DNA from 3 places in the Arthrobacter sp. KN11-1C genome. Region 3 is predicted to be linked to each of the others. Evidence: riboswitches for the same ligand, from Rfam matches in the RefSeq annotation. Region 3 holds a riboswitch; each other region holds the start of a gene.
The links. Region 3 has a riboswitch for thiamine pyrophosphate ahead of ACSBOX_RS01685 (ECF transporter S component). Riboswitches for the same ligand answer to the same signal wherever they lie in the genome.

Region 1 (7,324 bases), 1.5 Mb from region 3:
GAGCGGGCCATACGGCCCGCTCCACCCGTTCAGAACGTGTTTTTACTCTGCAGCTGCAGCAGCAACGATGTTCACTACGCGACGGCCACGGCGAGTACCGAACTCAACCGCACCTGCCTGCAGGGCGAACAGGGTGTCGTCGCCACCGCGGCCGACGCCGGCGCCCGGGTGGAAGTGGGTGCCGCGCTGGCGGACGATGATCTCGCCTGCGGAAACGACCTGGCCACCGAAGCGCTTCACGCCGAGGTACTGGGCGTTGGAGTCACGACCGTTGCGAGTGGAGCTCGCGCCTTTTTTATGTGCCATTTGAAATGCCTGCCTTTAAATTCTGGGGAATCTGTTGAAAACCTGAACAGCAACCAGTGGTTACTTGATACCGGTGATCTTGATCTTGGTCAGTTCTTGACGGTGACCCTGGCGCTTCTTGTAGCCGGTCTTGTTCTTGAACTTCTGGATGACGATCTTCGGACCACGGAGGTCTTCGAGGATCTCAGCCGTAACCTTGACCTTGGCCAGATCCGCAGCAGCGGAGGTGACCTTGTCACCGTCCACCAGGAGCAGTGCGGGCAGCTCAAGGGTGCTGCCGGCTCCACCGGGGACGCGGTTCAGGGTTACGTAGTCTCCAACGGAAACCTTTTCTTGGCGGCCGCCTGCGCGGACAATCGCGTACACCACTTGGGCACTCACTTCTCTCGACGTTTATTACTAAATTTGCGTGCGGAACCCCGATCCGAAAACGGGCCTGGTTCACGCTGTGCCTCAACGCCGTGGACTCCGGTACGGAATCCATGAGTCATCCCTCGAACAAATCCAAGTGAAATGTCAATTCCAAATGAAAGGTCTCTAGGGGCATAACCCAAGTGTTGGCGTAAGCACCGAAGATCTAGATTACGCTAGTTTCGCCTTCGGCTGCAAATGAGGCCAGGTCCGGAGGCTGCCACGTGATGGCTGCCACAGACTGGCTATGCCGCCATCCGGTACCGTGCCCGTCCACCTTACCCTGCCGACCGGGAAAAGCTTGGATCCTCACGCCGACACGCTGCGGCGTCCGCCGGAAAGGCCCCGATATCCCATCCTTACGCACCGGGAAACGGGTTCAAGCATGCAGCCTTGGGGCATCGAAGAACGCAGTTTCATAGCGGCAGGATTCGGAGAATGCCTCCATCATGGCCGTGCGCTCGGCAGGAGAAGCGGCCCTCGCGGCGGCATCCGTGATGTCGATCGCCTTGCGGGTGGCCTCGGCGAACGCCTCGTCCGCATAAGTGCGCAGCCAGTCGGCATAAGGGTGCTCGTCCGACGCTCCGGCCTGAAGATAGCCATGGTGGAGCTGCTGTCCCACCTCGGCGTACAACCAGTAGCAGGGCAGCACGGCAGCCAACAGCACGGCATAGCTGCCCGACGCAGACGCCGCGAGCAAGTGGTCGACGTAGGCCTTCGTGACGGGGCCTTGCTTTTCGCTTACCTGGCGTCCGCTGAGCCAATTCCGATGCAGCTCGGACTCGACTTCAAGGCACATCTGCGAGCCGCGGGCCCAGAACAGCTGTTCGTTTTCGCTGGGGGCGAGGGCGCTTGCCCTGGCCAGGACCCTGGAATAGCCGTTGAGATAAAGGGCATCCTGCGACAGGTAATAGCTGAACTGCGCTTCGCTGAGGCCACCGGTTTGCAAATGCTGGATGAAGTCCAGGCCATAAATGGCCGCAAGTTCCGATTGGGCGGCGTCCCACATCCGGACGGCGAAATCCCCCGGCCGCAGCTCTTGCTGAAGCGCGTGGAAATGATGGATCGGCCCGTTGCCCTTCCCCACTTCCAGCACCCCGGACTGGGTCAGCGCCTCCTGGAGCCAAGGCTTGACCACGCGCAAGGCAGATTCCCAATCGCCGAGCCGCGCCTTGGCCGTCGCCATCGCCGACGACAGGGAACATCCCGTGCCGTGGCTGTTGCGGGTCTCCACACGTTGGCCGGCGAATTCCACCACGTCCTGGCTCAGGACTCCCCCGGTGTTGACCAAGGCATCGGGGCAGCCCGCTCCCTGCAGATGGCCGCCCTTCACCAGGACGGTGTTTCCGCAGGCAGCTGCCAGTCGTTTGCCTTGCTCCAACGCCGATGCCCAGTCGGTCGCCTCAGCTTCGCCAAGCAGCATGGCCAGTTCGGGAAGGTTGGGGGTCACCAAGTCGGCGAGGGGCAGAAGTTCCCGCAGCGCGGTTTCAGCGGATTCCGCGAGGAGCCGGTCTCCACTGGTGGCGATCATCACCGGATCCAGCACGACGACGGCGGGGCGCACCTCGCCGAGCCAGCGGCGGACCTCGTGGATGACCGCGGCGTCCCCGAGCATGCCGATTTTGACGGCATCAACAATGATGTCGTCGCTGATGGCATCCAATTGCTGCCTCAGGAACTCCACGGGAGGCACATGGACGGCAGTGACTCCTTGCGTGTTTTGTACAGTGAGGGCCGTGATGACGGCCATGCCGTAGCCGCCGTTGGCCGCGATGCTCTTCAGGTCGGCTTGGATTCCGGCGCCACCCGAGGGATCCGAGCCGGCAATGCTGAGGACCCTGGGGATGGGGTTCTGGACAGCCTTGAGCGGGTAGACGGCTGATTGCGCCGAAACAGTCATACGAGACATCCCTTCGCCGGTGCTAACCGGACAGGTTCAACGGGTTTGGTCTCAGCCGGCTTGGTGCGCGGCACCCCGTGTCAGTCCCTTAGCTTAACCCGGATGACACCTCGCCCGCTGAAATCGCCCAATGCAACCGCACCGTGCGGGGATCCGGTGAATCAGCCGGAAACGCAGAAGCCCCGGCCGTTTCCACGAGGGTGGAAACGGCCGGGGCTTCGGGCAGGGTACTGCGTTTAGAGTTCGGACTTCGGCACGCCGACTCCGAGAATGATCGGTTCGGCTGCCGGAGCCGACTTGGCCGGTGCAGCGTCCGGTGCCTTGGCCTCGTGTGCGGCCCCACCGGAGGCAGCCACAGCGACCTCGTGGTGCTCGACGTTGGTGGCGTTGGCGGCACCCTGGGCACGGCTGGCACTGCGGTTGCGGCGCCCTCGGCGTCCACGCAGACCCGAGTCCGGAGATTCCCCGCTTGCAACGCCCACGCGGGCCCCTGCTGGGGATTCCTGGGCTTCCGTGGCTGCCGGGGCGGTGCCGGGTGCTTCTCCGAGTCCCGCGAACGCCTGAGCCAACAGATCCAGGCTCATGGCCGGTGCGCCACTTGCAGGTTCCTCTTCGTGGTGGACGAAGGGCAACGCCACTTCCTCGCCGCCGAATCGCAGCACAGGCTTCGAACGTTCCTCTCCACCCGATGCAGCGGCAGGAGCCGGGGCGGCCGGGGCTGCCGGAGTTGCTTCGGCTAGGTGCCCGTCAGCGAGCAATTCCGCCGCGTGGTGGAGCTCGTCGTCGTGCAGGTGGGCAGCGTGGGCTGCCGCCGCGATGGTGGCAAGGGCGGCGCGGGTGGCTGCCTGGCGGTTCGGATCAGTGGATTCCACCGTGTGGACGGGCACCGGAGGGGCGACCGGGAGTTCGGCAGTTCCCTGGCCCGTGCCCCTGCCGCGGCGGCGCTTGCGCTGCTCCGGGCGGACGGCCGGCTGTGACTCAGTGCGCGGGTGGTGGTGTTCGGCTGCCACTACGTTTGCCCGACGGTGCTCGACAGGCTCGTCGTGCGTGACGATTCCGCGCCCTGCGCACGTCTCGCACTGCTCGCCGAAGACCTCAAGCAGGCCCGTGCCCATGCGCTTGCGGGTCATCTGGACCAAACCAAGGGACGTCACTTCCGCGACCTGGTGCTTGGTGCGGTCCCGGCCGAGGCACTCGACCAGGCGGCGCAATACGAGGTCGCGGTTGGATTCCAGGACCATGTCGATGAAGTCGATGACGATGATTCCGCCGATGTCGCGCAAGCGCAACTGGCGAACCACTTCCTCGGCAGCCTCAAGGTTGTTCTTGGTGACGGTTTCCTCGAGGTTGCCACCGCTGCCGGTGAACTTCCCGGTGTTGACGTCGACAACCGTCATGGCCTCGGTGCGGTCGATCACGAGCGAACCACCGGAGGGCAGGAAGACCTTGCGTTCCAGCGCCTTGTGGATCTGCTCGTCCACGCGCCAGGCCGAGAAGATGTCCTGGTCCGAGGTCCACTTCTCAAGGCGTCCCACCAGGTCCGGCGCCACGTACGTGACATAGGCCTCGATGGTGTCCCAGGCTTCGTCGCCGGAGACGATCAGCTTGGAGAAGTCCTCGTTGAAGACGTCGCGGACAACCTTGATGGTGAGGTCCGGTTCGCCGTACAGGAGCTCCGGGGCCAGGATTTTGGTGGACGTGGACTGGCTTTCGATGCCTTCCCACTGGGCCCGCAGGCGGTTGATATCGTGCGTCAGCTCTTCCTCGGAAGCACCTTCGGCGGCCGTGCGGACAATGACGCCCGCGTTCTCCGGGAGGCGATCCTTGAGGATCTTCTTCAGGCGGTTGCGCTCGACGTCGGGCAGCTTGCGGGAGATGCCGGTCATTGAACCGCCGGGCACGTACACGAGGTACCGGCCGGGAAGCGAAATCTGGCTCGTCAGGCGCGCGCCCTTGTGGCCCACGGGGTCCTTGGTCACCTGGACCAGCACGGAATCGCCTGATTTCAGCGCATTTTCAATGCGGCGCGGTTTGCCTTCCAGGGTGACGGCATCCCAATTGACTTCACCGGCGTAGAGCACTGCGTTGCGGCCGCGTCCGATGTCGACGAATGCCGCTTCCATCGACGGAAGCACGTTCTGGACCTTGCCCAGATAGACATTGCCGATGAGGGAATCCTGCTGGGTCTTGGACACGAAGTGCTCCGCGAGCACGCCGTCTTCGAGGACACCGATCTGGATCCTGTCGTCGCGCTGGCGAACGATCATCTGGCGGTCGACGGACTCACGGCGGGCCAGGAATTCGGCCTCGGTGATGACCTGGCGGCGGCGGCCGGTCTCGCGGGACTCGCGGCGGCGCTGCTTCTTGGCTTCAAGGCGGGTGGAGCCCTTGACGCTCGTGACACGGTCCGAACTGCTGGTGGACTCGACGTGCGGGCGCGGAGCGCGGACACGGGTGACCGTGTTGGGGGGATCGTCGTCCCCGCCACCTGTCAGCTCCAGGTCCTGATCGCCACGGCGACGGCGACGGCGACGGCGGGAGGTCACGCCTTCTTCGAGGACTTCCTCGGTACCGGCTTCTGCCTCGTCCTCGGATTCCGCGGCGGTTTCTTCTCCCGCGGCTTCATCACGCTCGGTCCCCCGGCGTCCACGACGGCCACGGCTGCGACGCCGACGGCGGCTTCCGGATTCGTCCAGTTCGTTGTCCTCGGAAACTTCCTCGGCCTCGGCCCGCGGTTCTTCTTCGACCACGGCCGGACGGGGGACGGCGCTCAAATCCGGCGCCTGGAAGAGCATGGACGTGACGGAGGCCGGCTCCAGGAACAGCGAAGCGATCGGGCTTGCGGCTTCCGCCTCGACGGCCGGCTCCTCAGCCGTTTCCTCACTTGCTTCCTCGGGCACAACTTCCGCAACCGGAGCTTCGACCACTGCTTCTTCGGCAACGGGCTCGGTGCTCTTGGCTTTCGTCGTACGACGACGGCGGACCGGCTTTTCGGGGGCAGTTTCGGCCTCTGCGGCTACTTCAGGTACGACGACGGCAGCATCCGGTGCCTCGCCGCCTCCGGTGGAAGCTTCTTCGGCGAAACCGGGCAACGGTTCGGGAGTTTCGACCTTCTTGCGCGACCTGCTGCGCCGGACAGGAGCCTTGGGCTCTTCGGTGTCCACCGACTCGGCGAGCGGCTCAACGGTGGCTGCGGCAGCTCCGGCGTCGGGGGTTGCGTCCGCAGCGAGCGGCTCAACGGGGGTCGCGTCCGCGGCGACCGTCTTCGGCGCCGCCTTGCGGCGGGTGCGGGTGACCTTCTTGGGTGCTTCAGTGGTCTCAGCGGACGCCGCATCTTCGGCGGCGGCTACAACTTGCTCATTATCCATATGTGGCAACACTCCTGCCCTTGCGCAACCGCCACATCCGGTGCCCAGAGGGGCAATATTGTCAAAACCCGCAGGCGTTGACAGAAGTCAGTAGTGTTCTTTCCGGTTCGCACCAGCATGGGGGTGCGGCATCCACGGAAAGCCGGCTTCGCTCCAAACCCGTTGTTCTAACAACACAACCAGGTGCCGTCCATTGCCACTGCGGCGCTTCCGCGGATCATTGGATCCTGGGCATGCCCTGCATATGACTGGCGGTCTTGGGAACAAGATACCGGACCGGATTCCGCATGTGGATCGGCTTCCGGCCATGTTCATTCTCTCACACGCCCGCACTCCCGGCAGGAAGCACGCCCTGAAACCTTCCGTGCCGTCGCCCTCGCTGGACGCGTCCTCCAGCCGCCGCGGCTAGAATCCTCCCAAGAGCACTCCCCGGTTCCGCGCCGGGCCTCCCAGAAAAGGACAGCCAACCATGCCGAGCCCCGCCAGCCCGAACCTGGCCAACAACGATGCCCGATCCCTCCGGCAGGAGAACGCGAAAACGCCCGACGGGAAGAACGCCGCGGACACCGCATTGCCGCGCATGGTCCGCGACCGCCCCTTTGCGTGGCTGCTCCTCGCCACCGGTGCCATAGCGTGGCTTGCATCCGGGGCGCTCGTGCTCGAAAAGCTGCAGGTCCTCATCGACCCGAACCACATAACGGCCTGCGACCTCAATCCCTGGGTATCGTGCGGCAGCGTCATGAAGACGCCGCAGAGTTCGGTTTTCGGTTTCCCCAACATGTTCATCGGCATTGTCGCGTTCGCCGTGATCATCACCACGGCCATGGCAATCTTTGCGGGGGCCAAGTTCGCCCGCTGGTACTGGATCGGCCTCCAGACCGGCGTCACACTGGGCTTCATCTTCATCGTCTGGCTATGGTCCCAGGCACTGTATGTCATTCACATCCTGTGCCCGTTCTGCATGGTGGTGTGGGCATGCATGATCCCGCTCTTCGTCTTCGTGACCATCAGGAACGTGGCGCACGGGGTCATTCCAGCGCCGGCAGGCCTGGCGAAGATCCTGGCCGAATCCGGCTGGATCATTTCCGCGCTGCTCTACGTTGGCGTGATCGCCAGCATCTTCTTTGCCTTCATCAACGTCTTCATCGGCACGTCGGGTTACTGAGCATTTCTTAACCGCCGAAGGGGCCCATGTTCGCGTGAACATGGGCCCCTTCCGCTTTTGGTGTGTCTGGAAACTACGCGCCGAACCAGATCTTGATCTCGCGCTCGGCGGAGTCCACCGAATCGGAACCGTGGACGAGGTTCTGCTGCACAGCCAGGCCCCAGTCACGGCCGA
Region 2 (7,324 bases), 1.0 Mb from region 3:
GGCGGCCGCGAAGCCGCGGTCCACGAGTTCCTCGGCAACCTTGGCCGCGGTGCGCTTGGTCTTGGTGAAGATGATGGTCCGGCCGCGGCCGCGGGCCTGCAGGATGCGGGCGACGACCTCGACCTTGTCCATGCTGTGGGCACGGTAGATGAGCTGCCGGATGTCGCGCTTCGTCAGGCCTTCGTCGTCCGGGTCGGCGGCACGGATGTGCGTGGGCTGCGTCATGTAGCGGCGGGCCATGGCGATGACCGGGCCAGGCATGGTGGCCGAGAAGAGGAGGGTCTGGCGGACCGCGGGTGTGCCGGCAATGAGGGTCTCGACGTCGGGAAGGAAGCCGAGGTCGAGCATCTCGTCTGCTTCGTCGAGAATCACCATGCGAACGTTCTTCAGGTTCAGGTGCTTCTGCTTGTACAGGTCGATCAGGCGGCCGGGAGTGCCGACAACAACCTCCACGCCCTTTTGCAGGGCTTCGATCTGGGGCTCGTAAGCGCGGCCGCCATAGATGGTGGCGATGCGGGCGTTTCGTTTCCGGGATGCCGTCTGGAGGTCGTTTGCCACCTGGACGGCGAGTTCGCGGGTGGGAACAATCACGAGGGCCTGGGGCGCACCCGGGACTGCGAGCTTCTCGTGGCCGGCGTCGCCCGGTCCGACGACGCGCTGCAGCGCCGGAATGCCGAAGCCGAGGGTCTTTCCGGTACCGGTCTTGGCTTGGCCGATGATGTCGTGGCCGCCCAGGGCGACCGGGAGGGTCATGGCCTGGATGGGGAATGGGTGGGTGATTCCGGCGTCGGCGAGGGATTCGACGATGTCGGCGCGGACGTTGTAGTCGGCGAACGTCTTTTCCGCGATCTCGTGGGGTGTTTCGTCCGAGGAAATGGTTTCCTCGGGTTCGATCGTTTCGGTTCCGTCGGTCAGAACTTCATGGGTGTGCAATTCACTCACAGTGGAGTTTCCTTATTCATTTGGGCTGCGCTGCGTGCTCAACGGTTGTGGCAGGGCCGTTCCGGAGCACGGATGGGCGCAAGCAAATCCAGTGGAAGCCGATCGCGGGCTATCTAAATACTGGCACTGGGGACCAGCTGGTGTATCTCAAGATCGCGTAGGGGCGGGCTTGTTGATGTCAAAAAATGAACTGAATCAACGACCGGGCATCCATTACTACTTACACAGTCTAGCGTCTGGGGACAATAAACCCCGGATCACGGTCCCGGCCCCGCGGACGAAGTGCGCTACGGGAGCAGCTCGAAGGTGATTTGGCGGGTGGCAATGTCCGCGTCGAGCAGTTTCACGCGGACCTTCGTTCCGGACTCCATTTCGCCGTCGCAACGAGCGGTGACCGCGGGCTCGGCGATCTGCACGACGCCGTAGGGGCCGTGCTGGGCTCCGTTCCCGTTGCCGTTCTCGTTGTTGCCGTTGTGGCTGTTCCCGTTGCCGTTCCCGTTGTTTTTGGCGGGCTTCGATCCGGAAATCACCACGGCGTCGAATTCCTGTCCGATGTGGTTGACCAGGAGCGCTGCCTCCACCGTGTCCAAGGCCAAGTGCTCCATCTTCGCGGCCAGCTGGTCGGATGACGCCATGATCTCGGGCAGGCTCGGCAAAGCATCCCGGGCCCATGCTGGTATCTCGGTTCCATTGCTGAGCGCTTCGCAGATGACCAGGACAAACCGATCGACCAGCCGGCGCAACGGCGCGGTGGTGTGGGCATACGGTGCGCCGATGGCGGACTGCATCACGCTGTCCGGGACCTCGCCGTCGAAAGGCGTGTAGCCGGCACCACGGAAAAGCAGCCCCGCCGAATGGAGGATGGCCAGTTGCCGGGGGTCCTTGGCGTCGAGGCTCCGCAGGTACTCGCCATAGCTGGTCCCCTCGGTCCAGGGTTTGCCAAGTGCCCCGGTTTGCCGTTTGAAATGGAGCAACGAACGCTCGTCGGGGGCGGGCATGGTCCGCAGGATTCCTACTTTGCCGTCGAGCATCAGCTGGGCGGCTGCCATCCCGGTCATGAGCGAAATCTGGGCGTTCCAGTCCTCCACCGGCAGCGAGGGCGCTGCGACGATCCTGTACCCCTCGCCGTCGGGCAGCTGCACGATTTCCTGCTCAGGCATGTTCAGGCTGGCTCCGCCGCGGCGGCGTTCGAGTTCCACCCGTTTGAGCCCGACCTCCTTGAGGAGCTGGAGGACGGGATCGGCCGCGCCGGAATCGATCTCCGCCTGCACGCCCTTGTAGTTGAGCTTGGCGCGGCTGCGTACGCTTGCCCGACGCACGGAGACGGTACGGAACTCCGCTTCGGCGTCGAGTTCGAAGTCCCACACGAACGCGCCGCACGTCTGCCCGGCCAACAGGCTTCCGGCGTGTTCGCTGATGATCTCGGGGTGCAGCGGTATGCGGCCGTCCGGGGCATAGAACGTTTGACCGCGGTGGCGGGTTTCGGCGTCGAGCGCGCCTCCCGGGGGCACGAAGGAGGGCACATCGGAGATGGCGTAGAGGACCCTGTAACCATCGCCGGAGCGGTCTATGAAGAGCGCCTGGTCGAGATCCGTGGAAGAGGCCGGGTCGATCGTGATGAACGGAACGTCGGTGAGGTCCTGCACCGGCAGGGTGTGTCCGGAAACCGCCGCTTCGGCGTCGCGCAGCGCTTCAGCGGGATAGCCTGCAGGCAGCTCGAGTTCAGTCCGAAGCGCAGCCAGTGCTTCCGCAAGCTGGTTCGACGTTTCACTGACATTCGGGGCTATCCGCTGATGTGACACGAAAGTCAGGGTAACTCCAAAATCTTTCGGCGTCTCGCTAGGCCGCCGCGGCGTCGAGGGCGGCCAGGAGTGCCTGGGCTGCCGCCGTCGGATCCTCTGCCTCGGTGATGGCGCGGACCACCACGATGCGGCTTGCCCCGGCCTCCACCACCTCTTCGACGTTGCCCAGATCGATGCCCCCGATCGCGAACCAGGGGAGCACCACGCCGCCGACTGTCTCGGCGTCTGCCTGCTTCACCGCGTTGGCGGCATACTTCACCAAATCGAGCCCGACGGCGGAGCGTCCCGGCTTGGTGGGAGTGGCCCACACTGGCCCGACGCAGAAGTAGTCCAGTCCGCTGCGGCCGGGAGACGCGGCGATGGCTGCGTCAATCTGTTCCGGAGTGTGCGTGGAGAGGCCGATGATGGCGGGGTCGTGGAGCAGCTTCCGGGCCGAGCGCAGCGGGATGTCCTTTTGGCCGATATGGAACACCGGTGCGCCGGAGAGGGAAGCTATGTCCGCGCGGTCGTTGACTGCCCAGAGACGGCCGTGACGGTGCGCGACGGCCTGCAGGATCTCCAGGAGTTCCAGTTCCTCGGCGGCTTCGATGGTCTTGTCACGCAGCTGGATGATGTCCACGCCGCCCTCGAACGCGGCATCGACGAATTGCTCAAAATCACCCTGTTGCTTGCGGGCGTCGGTGCAGAGGTACAGGCGGGCGGTGGTGTGGACATCGTGCTGGGTCATGGAAACAGAGTAGTTCCTCTAAACTGGGCTGGTACCGCGGGAGCCGCGGCGGCGGTCACAATCGCCGCGCGGCTGAGAGGGCTTCAGCGCCGACCGCTTGACCTGATCCGGCTAGTACCGGCGTAGGGAAGGACTCCATGGAAAAAGCAAACACCCGGAACGGGCCCCTGCACGCGGATGTGGCGGTGATCGGGGGCGGCGTCATCGGCCTGGGCATCGCGTGGGAAGCCCGCAGCTCCGGCCGCTCGGTTGCCCTGATCGATCCCGCACCGGCGAGCGGTGCCACCTTTGCGGCGGCCGGCATGTTGGCGCCCGTCAGTGAACTCCACTACCAGGAAGAGGACCTCCTGGAGCTCATGCTCGAATCCTCGGCGCTGTGGCCGGACTTCGAACGCAATGTGACCGCCTCCAGTGCCGGACGCGGCACGGGTTACCGCACGACGCCGACCCTCGCCGTCGGTGCGGACGCCGCGGACCGCCGGGCGCTCGCCGACCTTCGTGACGTCCAGCTCGCCCATGGCCTGGTGGTGGAATCCGTCCCGTTGCGCGAGGCGCGGGAGCGCGAGCCGCTCTTGAGCCCGCAGATTTCCTGTGCTTTCGATATCCCGGGCGATCACCAAGTGGATCCGCGCCGGCTCTCGGCCGCGATTCTCGGTGCCTTGGCAGACCACCAGCCCGGCGATTCGAGCTGGATCGCGGGGGCCGGGGACGGGTTTGCGGTCCACGACACAGCGGCGGGCCTCCTATGGGAGGAAGGGCGCGTCGTCGGGGCGGTGCTCGGTTCGGGCGCCAAAATCCTCGCAGCCGAAACAGTGGTGGCCAACGGACTGGATGCTGCCCGCTTGAACGGCCTGCCGGATGGATTGTCGCTGCCACTGCGTCCCGTGTACGGCGACATACTGAGGCTGCGCGTCCCGGAGCACCTGCAACCCCTTGTCACCGCCACCGTCCGTGGGATGGTGCGCGGAGTGCCCGTGTATATCGTTCCCCGCGGCGACGGGACCGTGGTGATCGGCGCAACGCAACGCGAAGACGGTTTGTCGGCGTCCGGGGGAGGATCCAACCCGGTGTCAGCCGGCGGCGTGTACCAATTGCTCCGCGACGCCCAGGTACTGGTTCCGGCTGTTGCCGAACTGGAACTCCTCGAGGCGACCGCCCGTGCCCGCCCCGGCACACCGGACAACGCACCGCTGCTGGGCCGCGTCGAAGGTCGCGAAGGAACCGTGCCGGGCCTCATCGTGGCCAGCGGCTTTTTCCGGCACGGCGTGCTCCTCACCCCGGCAGCGGCGAAAATCTGCGTCGGACTCATGGATGGCAACGCCGATCCGCGGTGGAACAAATTCCGCCCGGACCGCTTCTCCCGCCCGCTCTCAGCAGCGAGGGCATCCACAGGCGGCCCCTCGGCCGACACCCCAAATCCCCTTCCGAAGGACCACGCATGAACATCAAATTGAACGGCACAGACCACACGCTGGGCGACGGCGCGTCCGTGACCACACTCGTCAGCCACATCACCGGACGGCTTGTGGACCCCAGCGGCCAGGCGGCCGACGGACGCAAGATCGGAGTCGCCGTCGCACGCAATTCCGAAGTGGTGCCGCGCAGCCAATGGGCTGCCACCGCGCTCGCAGAGGGCGACGAACTCGAAATCGTTACCGCAGTACAGGGAGGCTGAACCATGACCGCATCAAGCACGCAAGCAGCAAGCACCCGGACAGACGCCCTGGTGATCGACGGGGTTGAGTTCGGCTCGCGCCTCATCATGGGGACCGGCGGAGCCCCGAGCCTGGACGGCCTGGGCGCGGCCTTGCTGGCCTCCGGCACGGAACTCACCACCGTTGCCATGCGGAGGTACTCACCGACGGAAACAGGTTCGCTGTTCCAGTTGCTCGTGGACCACGGTATCCGGGTCCTGCCCAACACGGCCGGTTGTTTTACCGCCAAGGATGCTGTCATGACAGCTGAACTTGCCCGGGAGGCCTTGGAAACGGATTGGGTCAAGCTCGAGGTCATCGCCGACGAGCAGACGCTGCTGCCCGACGCCGTGGAATTGGTGGATGCAACGGAGAAACTCGTGGACCGCGGCTTCAAGGTCTTCGCCTACACCAACGACGACCCCGTGCTGGCGCTCCGACTGGAAAACCTCGGAGCAACAGCGGTGATGCCCTTGGGCGCGCCTATCGGCACCGGCTTGGGCATCCTGAATCCCCACAACATCGAGTTGATTGTGTCCCGCGCTTCGGTGCCGGTAGTGCTCGACGCCGGCATCGGCACTGCGTCCGACGCCGCCCTGGCGATGGAGCTCGGTTGCGACGCCGTGCTGCTCGCCACGGCGGTGACCCGTGCGCAGAACCCGGTGCAGATGGGCGAGGCCTTCAAACACGCGGTCATCGCCGGTAGGCTGGCGAAGCAGGCGGGCCGGATCCCGCGCCGGGAACATGCGCTGGCGTCCTCGGCCATGGAGGGCCGGGCAGAGTTCCTCTAGCGGGTTTCTGCCGGCCATTGGCGGATTCCTGTGAATCCAGTGTCAGCGAAGGAGCTCCCATGGCCGGCAAGGATGACATCCTCACCAAGTCCGCGATCGACGATGCCTTGGCGGAATTGCCGGACTGGCGGTACCGCCTGGGCGGCCTCGTCACGGTCTATAAATGCCCGACGTCGGCTGCCGCACTCAAGCTGATTGCCGCCGTCGGGCGCATCGCCGAGCAGCAGAACCACCACCCGGACCTTGACTGGCGGTACAACCGGGTGTCCATCCGCTACACCTCCCACGACGCCGGGAGCGAGGTGACGCAACGCGACGTCCGGGCAGCTCAGAGCGTCAGCGGAGCAGCCAAGGAAGCCGGGGCGGTTGCCAAACCTGAAGCTCTACCCTGAGCCACATTTGTCCGCGACACGCAAACAGAACGGCGACGCCCGGATACGGGAGTCGCCGTTCTCTTTGAGTGTCGCCGGCCCGTTTGGGCAGCGCCGGTTAGAGTCGCAGCGCCGCGGTCAGCTGGGCGGTGTCGTGCCGGGCCCGGTGGTGGCCCAGGAAGTACGAGGCCGCCGCTGCCGCCACGGTACCCAGAATGATGGGCAGGACCCAGGGGATCCACGTCACGCCAGGCTGGTAGCCAAAGCCAAGTTGGATGAAGATCATCCAACTCAGCATGGCGACGGCCACCGAAACGCCGGCGGGCAGGGTGATTCCGTACGTGCCACGGCGTTTGTCAGTTCCCCAGACAACGAAGCCCGAGGCGATGGTGGCTAGCGCCACGATGACAAGTGAGAGCATGCGGACTCCTGGCTCGCTGGTGTTCTGGTGTTCTTGTGTAAAAGCTTAGAGCGCGCCGAAGCCGACCCGGCGTACTTCCTCGGCGCCGATTTCCACGTATCCGAGGACGTTGCCGGGAACGATGACCTGGCGGCCTTTTTCGTCGGTCAGGCGCAGGTCCGTTCCATTGGCAATGGCGTCGCCCACGATCTTGGCAACAGCCTCGGCATCCAGAGCGGACTCCAGCACGATCTCACGGCCAACGTTCTGAATGCCGATCTTTACTTCCACAGCAGGGCCTCCCAGCCAATCAAGAATTTACTCAGTCCTCTATTTGTAGCCTAGGACTCTTTGGGGAAGCGACTGATTCCGCGCCAAGCTAAACGGTAGATCAAATCGCTGGCGACATCGAGGTCCAAATCGCCGTCGGTCTCGAGCCAATACCGGGCACTGACCTGCGCCATTCCAGCCAGGCCCCGGCCGAGCAGCTGGGCTTCCAGCGGGGGCAGCTTGGTGTCTTCGGCGATAACCTTGGCGACGGCGTCGGCGAAGGTGCGGTTGAACGTCTCCAAACGGGAACTGACGTCCGGGTCATTG
Region 3 (7,324 bases):
GTCCGCGTCATCATCGGCGTGGCCTTCGCGGTCACCATGATCTTCGTGGCGATCTACGCCATGGGTGCCCGCATCGCCGAGCCGGTGTCGCTCTCCTTCCCGCGGTTGGCCTACGAAGGCGGCGGCGGACTCAACGTAGTCAACGTGACGCTGGTGGACATCCGGGCATGGGACACCTTCGGTGAGATCTCGGTGCTGGCAGTCGCCGCTACCGGCGTCGCGAGCCTGATCTTTGTCCGCAGCAGGGGGGAGCGCCTGGACAAGGCCGCCACTATCCCTGAGGGCACTGTGGGAAGGCGCGCCGCGGCCGGAGGCAGTTCGCGCGACGACGCCTCGCTGGCACTCGCCCGCAAGTTCGCGGGCTCCCTGACGGACCCCTGGCTCGTCGCCGGCCGAACCCTTGCACCCGAGCGGCGTTCCATCATCTTCGAAGTGGTCACGCGGCTGATTTTCCACTCGATGATCGTTTTCTCCGTGTACCTCCTGCTGGCGGGACACAATCTTCCCGGAGGCGGCTTTGCCGGCGGACTCACGGCCGGACTCGCCCTGACGATCCGCTACCTGGCCGGCGGCCGGTTCGAGCTGCGGGAAGCCGCGCCGATCAGCGCAGGCATGCTGCTGGGAACCGGCCTTGCGACGGCGGCCGCCGCGGGCTTCGTCCCGCTGCTTCTGGGCGGCCAAGTGTTCCAAAGCGCCATCATCGAGTTCTGGCTACCGCTGTTCGGCGACATCAAGTTCGTGACCTCCACGATCTTCGACATCGGCGTGTACCTCGTGGTGGTAGGCCTCGCCCTGGACGTGCTGCGCAGTTTGGGAGCCGAGATTGACGAACACTTCGAAGAGACCTTCGGCGGAGACGCAGGGGATCAAGGGGACACCGGTTCCGCCGCCCCCATCGCGTCGGCGCCAACCACCGCCGAGTCCGCAGCCACCGCGCCCGGAAAGGGGACCCCATGAGCGTCAATTTGACCTTGTTGATCGTCATGGGAGTGCTCTACGCCTGTGGGATCTATCTGATCCTGGAACGCAGCCTGACCCGTGTTCTCCTGGGGCTCATGCTCCTGGCCAACGCCACTAACCTGCTCATACTCGCGACGGGTGGCTATGCCGGACTTGCCCCGCTGTTCAGCAAATCGACGGATCCGCGCGACTACAACGATCCTCTGCCACAAGCCTTGATTCTCACGTCGATCGTGATTTCCTTTGCGGTGACGGCATTCATGCTCGGCATCATCTACCGGACCTGGGCTTTGGCACGGCAAGACGACATCCAGGACGACGCCGAAGACCGGCGCGTCGCGAAGACGCCCAGTTTTGACGCCGAGGACGACTCGGTGGTTCCCGAGGAAACATCCGAGTTCCTGGTCACGGCAGTCACCGAAGCAGCCAAGGAAGGAGGCCCCCTGTGAACATCGCCAGCCTGGCGCCGCTCGCCGTCGTACTTCCCATCCTCGGGGCCGCACTCACGTTCGCCCTGAACAGGAACCCGCTGGCCCAACGCGTGGTCAGCATCGGTTTGCTGTCCCTTACCTTGCTCCTGGAATGCTTGCTCCTTGCCTCGGTATGGACCACGGGCACCGCATCCGTCACCCTGGGTGGCTGGCAACCGCCGTTTGGCGTGGTGATGGTGGTAGACCAGTTCTCTTCGCTTATGTTGGTGGTCTCCTCCGTCATCAGTCTCGCGGTGCTGATCTACGCCACCGGCCAGGGCATGGCCGACGGCGACCGCGAGGCACCGGTGTCGATCTTCCACCCGACCTACCTGATCCTGGTGGCCGGTGTCTCCAACGCCTTCCTCACAGGTGACCTCTTCAACCTGTACGTAGGCTTCGAGATCCTGCTGACGGCGAGCTACGTGCTCATGACACTGGGCGGCACCGGTCCGCGCATCCGCGCAGGGGTCACGTACGTGGTGGTTTCCGTAGTGTCCTCGGTGTTGTTCCTGATCGCCATTGCGATGATCTACGGAGCCACTGGAACCATCACGATGGCGGATCTCGCCATCAAGTTGGCCGAATTGGATCCGGGCACCAGGAACCTGCTCCACGTGATGCTGCTGGTGGCCTTCGGGATCAAGGCCGCCGTTTTCCCGCTGTCCTTCTGGCTGCCTGACTCGTATCCGACCGCGCCGGCACCGGTCACCGCGGTGTTCGCCGGCCTGCTCACCAAGGTGGGCGTGTACGCCATGGTCCGCACGGAAACCCTGCTCTTCCCGGGTGACACCTTGAATACGCCGTTGATGGTGGTGGCGCTCCTGACCATGCTGGTGGGTATCCTCGGCGCCATAGCCCAGAGCGACATCAAACGATTACTCTCCTTCACCCTGGTCAGCCATATCGGCTACATGGTGTTTGGGCTTGCCATGTCTTCCGTTGCCGGGCTTGCGGCAGCCGTCTTCTACGTGGCCCACCACATCACGGTCCAAACGAGCCTGTTCCTGGTCACGGGTTTGATCGAGCGCCGGGGCGGCAGCTCGTCCATGGACCGGCTGGGTGGGCTTGCCAAGCTCTCTCCGCTCCTGGCGCTGCTGTTCTTCATTCCAGCGATGAACCTCGCGGGAATTCCGCCCTTCTCCGGGTTCCTGGGGAAGCTTGGACTCCTGCAGGCAGGCATCGCCCTGGGGACACCGTTGTCCATAACCTTGGTCGTGGGAGGCGTGGTCACGAGCCTCTTGACCTTGTTGGCGATCGCCCGCGTCTGGAACCGCGCATTCTGGCGGAAACCCGAGGACGCGGACTACCCGGCCCCGGTCCTGAAGGACACTGCGGCCGTCGGGCTGCTTCCACGGACCATGGTGGGGCCGACCGCCGCGCTGGTGGTCTTTGGCATGGCCCTGACCGTCTTTGCGGGTCCGCTCTTCCAATTGGCCGGAAACTCCGCGACACAGATGCTGGACCGTACGGCGTACATCCATTCCGTGCTCGGCGGGAATGCGAAAGTTCCGGACATCGCTGGGCCGGATGCGTCGACTCCACCGCAGGGAGGTGGAAAGTGAGTCGAAAGAGGATTTCGTTCCGCACGGAGTTGCCCCTGCTGGTCTGGCTGGTGGTCGTCTGGGGTGCGCTTTGGCGGGACTTCAGCCCGGGCAACTTGGTGTTCGGTGCACTGATCGCGGTGGTGGTAGCAAGGGTCTTCTATTTGCCTCCCGTGGAGCTCAGCGGGCGTTTCAACGTGCTGCGCGCCATTCCTTTCGCCGTGGTGTTCCTCGGCAAAGTGGTGGCCGCGAGCTTCCAAGTCATGTACCTGGCGGTCTTCCGGGGTCCTTCGGTAACCAACGCAGTGGTTGCTGTTCCCCTGCGCAGCCGTTCCGACCTCATGGTGACGGCCACCGGGCACGTGATTTCGCTGATTCCGGGTTCCTTGGTGGTGGAGGTGGATCGCTCGACGTCCACGCTCTATATCCACGGACTCAATGTCCGCAACGTGGTGGACACCGCCAAGCTGCGCAAGGACGTCCAGGACACGGAGGCCTCGCTGATCCGGATCATGGGTACCCGGGCCGAAATGGACGCACTCCAGGCCGAAGGCTGGCCTGCAACGAGGGGAGCTGGCTCATGAAGGACATCGTGCTGATCGTCACGGCGGTGATTCTTAGCCTCGCGGCGGCGGGCGCGATCTACAGGATCGCCGTCGGGCCTTCGCTGCTGGACCGGGTGCTCGCCTCGGATGTGCTGCTCGCCATATTGGGTGCAGCGCTGGCCATCGACATGGCCGTCAACAGGCACCTCAACAACCTCGTGCTGCTCGTCGCTCTGACGCTGATCGGCTTCGTCGGATCGGTGACGGTGGCCCGGTTCGTGGCCGACAGGAGAGGACAAGTCAATGACTCCTAACGCCACCGGAGCGGACGCCGTCATCGACGCCGTCACCGCGGTGCTGCTGATTGTCGGTGCGCTGATGTCATTGGGCGCGGCAATCGGCCTGTTGCGCTTCCCGGACCTCATGAGCCGCATGCACGCAGCCACCAAGCCCCAAGTGCTGGGGTTGTTCCTTCTCTTGGCGGCTATCGGGCTGCAGATGCGCGAATGGTGGGTGTGGCCGATCCTGGCGGTCGCCTGGATCTTCCAATTGCTGACCGTGCCCGTGTCCGCACACATGGTGGGCCGCGCAGGCTACCGGACCAAGCACCTCCACCCCGAGCTGCTGAGCATAGACGAACTCGAGGCCGTGGTATTGCGGGCTGCCGGTCAACGTGCAGCGGAGAAAGCCCAGGAAGCCGCTTCGGAAGTGCCCCGCACCGGGAGCACGCGCGACGGCGGGAGCGTCCGGGATGGCGGCAACGCCCGCGACGCCCGGGATAGCGGGGGCGCGGGCGCTAACGGCGGACCGTCCGCCTAGACGACGTCCTGCGTCTTTTCGAAGTGCGAGATGGCGCGCTTCGTACCCCGGCCCGCGACAACCTGGATGACGGCGCTGACAGCGGCGGAAATCAGGGCGAAGGTCAGGGCGGAACGCAGGCTCGCTTCCATGTCGTCGTTGCCCTTGGGTGGCTTGTTGCCCGTGGTTTTTTCCCACAGGGCGTTGACGAGCTTGGTGCCAGCAAAGCCTGCGCCGATGCTCACGCCGGTGCCGAGCAGTTTGAAGAAGAAGTTCATTCCGGGACTCCTTGCGGGAGGAAACAGGACCGTCCCCAGCCTAACCCCACTTCAGGGCAGTTCCGGAGCATCGGATGGCGCCTGGTGCCTCAGCCGGAAGAACTCCTGCAGGGCCCCCGGGTTTGGACGCACGGGAACGATGTCACGGCTCTCGGCCAGCACAGCTTCCATCGTGCCGAGGGCGAGGAGCTCATCCAGCAGCACCAAGGTGGGCGGCATGAGCTTGAGTGTTCCGGCGGCTTCGGCATCAAGGATTGCGCGGACCGGCATCCACAGGGAGGATGACGCTTCCGTGGTCTGGTGCCTTGGCTCGGCACCGGAAACCGGGCAGGCAAGGTAGAAGTAGGTGTCGAAGCGCTTGGGCTGGTCTGCCGGGGTGACCCAGTTGGCCCACGGACGGAGGGTGGCAGCGTCGAGTTTCAGCCCGGCCTCTTCGAAAACCTCGCGCTGTGCGGCCGCCAGTACGCGGCCGGCGTTCAACGGGGCGGAAGAGGGCTCGGCGGCGATGCTGCTCCGGTGCCATGCGGCGGCGTGCCGCTCGACGACGTCGTCCGCGAAGTCCCAGCCGGAGCTGTCCGCCTGGTCCACCCGGCCGCCGGGGAAAACGACCATTCCGGCGGCGAAGTCCATCGTGCTCACCCGGTGCTGGACGAACACTTCCAAAGCGCGCGCCGCATCTTCGGAGCCCTCCGGAACCGCGGCGTCGCGGACCAGGATCACGCTCGCGGCGAGTCTCGGTTCGGCCGTGCTGTTCGTTTCGTCAATCCCTGCCAAGACCGCTCCTTTGCCTGCGCTTCTGCGTCACATTCTGCTGGATCATTCTCCCAGTTTCTGTGGCCGCCCGCGCCATTCCGGGCCCGACTGCGCCCACCCGGCGAATGATCGAGCAGAATCCGTCGGTTCGCGTCTTTGTCCAGGCTTCGAAACCCTGCCAAGGTGTAAACTGAACCACGCCCAAAAGGGTGGATTGATAACGACAGGGGAGCGCCGCCGTCGGGCTCGCAGCAATGCGGCACGGAGGACGGGCGCTGAGAGTGCGGACAGCCGCAGACCCTCGAACCTGATCCGGCTAGTACCGGCGCAAGGGAGTCGAGTTCTCATAGTGTCCGGAACCGGCGCGGCGGAAGCCGCTCGCAGGCAACCGGGAACACTTTCCCCTCCTGTTCCTCAGGAGGACAAAATGACTGGTATTTCTGCAAGGACGGGCCTCACCAAGCCTGCCTACAATTGGCGCGTCGTGGACATTGTCGTGGCGGCGCTGATCTCCATCGCCGGTGGCGTGATCTTCTGGGCATGGGACCAGATGGCTCTCGTCGTCACCCCAGCGACCGCCGGTTACCCTCCGTTGGGCGGCCTGATCGCCGGCGGTTGGATGATTCCGGCAGTGCTGGGCATGCTCATCGTCCGCAAGCCCGGTGCGGCAATTTTCTGCGAAATTGTGGCCGCCACCAGCGAGCTCATCATGGGTAACCAGTACGGCACCACGGTGCTGATCTCGGGTCTGCTCCAGGGCCTTGGCGCGGAACTCATCTTCCTGGCCTTCATGTACAAGAAGTTCAACCTGCCGGTGTCCCTGCTGGCCGGTGCCGGCGCGGGCCTGTTCTGCGGCCTGAACGACTCCTTCCTGCCGTGGGGCTGGAACATCGCCTACGAACCGGTCGACAAGCTCGCGTACATCGTGTTCTGCACGATCTCCGGGGCCGTCATTGCCGGAGGCCTGTCCTGGATCGCTACCCGTGGCCTGGCAAGGACCGGCGTCCTGAGCGCGTTCGCGTCCCGCAAGGCCGCCTCGGAGCCCGTCTTTTCCTGATGCCCAGTCCTGATTCCGGCACCTCTGCCGTGGTGCGACCCGCCGCCATTTCCGCGCAAGGCTGGGGCTGGCGCCACGCTGGCCGCACCACGCAGGCCATCCACGCCCTGGACCTGGACATCCGTCCGGGAGAGCGCGTGCTGCTGCTCGGCCCCTCGGGCGCGGGCAAGTCGACGCTCCTGCATGCCCTGGCAGGCGTGCTGGGCGAGGAAGGGGACGACGCCGACGAGACCGGCTCGTTGCTCGTGGACGGTGTTTCGCCAAAGGCCCAGCGCGGCCGTGCCGGACTCATGCAGCAGGACCCGGAAACCCAGGTGGTGCTCTCCCGGTTGGGCGACGACGTCGCGTTCGGTGCCGAGAACCTTTGCGTGCCCCGGGAGGAGATTTGGAAGCGCGTCGGTGAAGCGCTCGACGACGTCGGGCTGCGGCGTAGTGCCGGTGGCAGTGCCAGCGGCAACTTTGCGCTCGACCACCCGACGTCGGCCCTCTCGGGCGGGCAGAAACAGCGCCTTGCGTTGGCCGGTATCCTGGCGATGCGGCCGGGCCTGATCCTTCTGGACGAGCCGACCGCCAACCTCGACCCCGCGGGCGTGCTGGAGGTCCGCGACGCCGTGGGCCGCTGCCTCGACAAGACCGGCGCCACGTTGGTGGTGGTGGAGCACCGGGTCTCCGTCTGGAAAGACCTCGTGGACCGGATCGTGGTGCTCCAGCCGGGCAGTTCCTCCTCCACGGAAGGCTCGACGCCGGCGGTTCTCCTGGACGGCGATCCGGAGACGGTGTTGGTCCAAGCAAGGGACATGCTCATTGCTGCGGGCGTCTGGGTCCCCGGGTACGTCCCGGCCACCCGGCCACGTTCGGGAACTGCGGCCGGTTCCGGGGGCAGCTCCGGGGCACGGAACGCCGGCGAGTTGCTCCTCGC

Region 1: linked by a shared signal. The riboswitch ahead of thiD (bifunctional hydroxymethylpyrimidine kinase/phosphomethylpyrimidine kinase) and the one ahead of ACSBOX_RS01685 (ECF transporter S component) in region 3 are both predicted to bind thiamine pyrophosphate.
Region 2: linked by a shared signal. The riboswitch ahead of thiO (glycine oxidase ThiO) and the one ahead of ACSBOX_RS01685 (ECF transporter S component) in region 3 are both predicted to bind thiamine pyrophosphate.

The regions. Positions count from the first base shown of each region.
Region 1 covers NZ_CP197467.1:1,805,317-1,812,640, reverse strand. The annotation lists gene rpmA (50S ribosomal protein L27) at 43-306, opposite strand; gene rplU (50S ribosomal protein L21) at 367-675, opposite strand; gene thiD (bifunctional hydroxymethylpyrimidine kinase/phosphomethylpyrimidine kinase) at 1,097-2,617, opposite strand; TPP riboswitch at 2,609-2,705, opposite strand; gene ACSBOX_RS08475 (Rne/Rng family ribonuclease) at 2,854-5,985, opposite strand; gene ACSBOX_RS08470 (vitamin K epoxide reductase family protein) at 6,455-7,150, shown strand; gene ndk (nucleoside-diphosphate kinase) at 7,224-7,324, opposite strand, start outside.
Region 2 covers NZ_CP197467.1:1,366,751-1,374,074, forward strand. The annotation lists gene ACSBOX_RS06450 (DEAD/DEAH box helicase) at 1-942, opposite strand, end outside; gene ACSBOX_RS06455 (RNB domain-containing ribonuclease) at 1,230-2,744, opposite strand; gene thiE (thiamine phosphate synthase) at 2,782-3,471, opposite strand; TPP riboswitch at 3,498-3,617, shown strand; gene thiO (glycine oxidase ThiO) at 3,609-4,913, shown strand; gene thiS (sulfur carrier protein ThiS) at 4,910-5,146, shown strand; gene ACSBOX_RS06475 (thiazole synthase) at 5,150-5,956, shown strand; gene ACSBOX_RS06480 (4a-hydroxytetrahydrobiopterin dehydratase) at 6,016-6,348, shown strand; gene ACSBOX_RS06485 (hypothetical protein) at 6,446-6,748, opposite strand; gene ACSBOX_RS06490 (DUF3107 domain-containing protein) at 6,794-7,018, opposite strand; gene ACSBOX_RS06495 (TetR/AcrR family transcriptional regulator) at 7,069-7,324, opposite strand, start outside.
Region 3 covers NZ_CP197467.1:339,761-347,084, forward strand. The annotation lists gene ACSBOX_RS01645 (Na+/H+ antiporter subunit A) at 1-957, shown strand, start outside; gene ACSBOX_RS01650 (Na(+)/H(+) antiporter subunit C) at 954-1,409, shown strand; gene ACSBOX_RS01655 (Na+/H+ antiporter subunit D) at 1,406-2,995, shown strand; gene ACSBOX_RS01660 (Na+/H+ antiporter subunit E) at 2,992-3,558, shown strand; gene ACSBOX_RS01665 (monovalent cation/H+ antiporter complex subunit F) at 3,555-3,833, shown strand; gene mnhG (monovalent cation/H(+) antiporter subunit G) at 3,823-4,338, shown strand; gene ACSBOX_RS01675 (DUF4235 domain-containing protein) at 4,335-4,595, opposite strand; gene ACSBOX_RS01680 (NUDIX hydrolase) at 4,647-5,369, opposite strand; TPP riboswitch at 5,564-5,700, shown strand; gene ACSBOX_RS01685 (ECF transporter S component) at 5,776-6,405, shown strand; gene ACSBOX_RS01690 (ABC transporter ATP-binding protein) at 6,405-7,324, shown strand, end outside.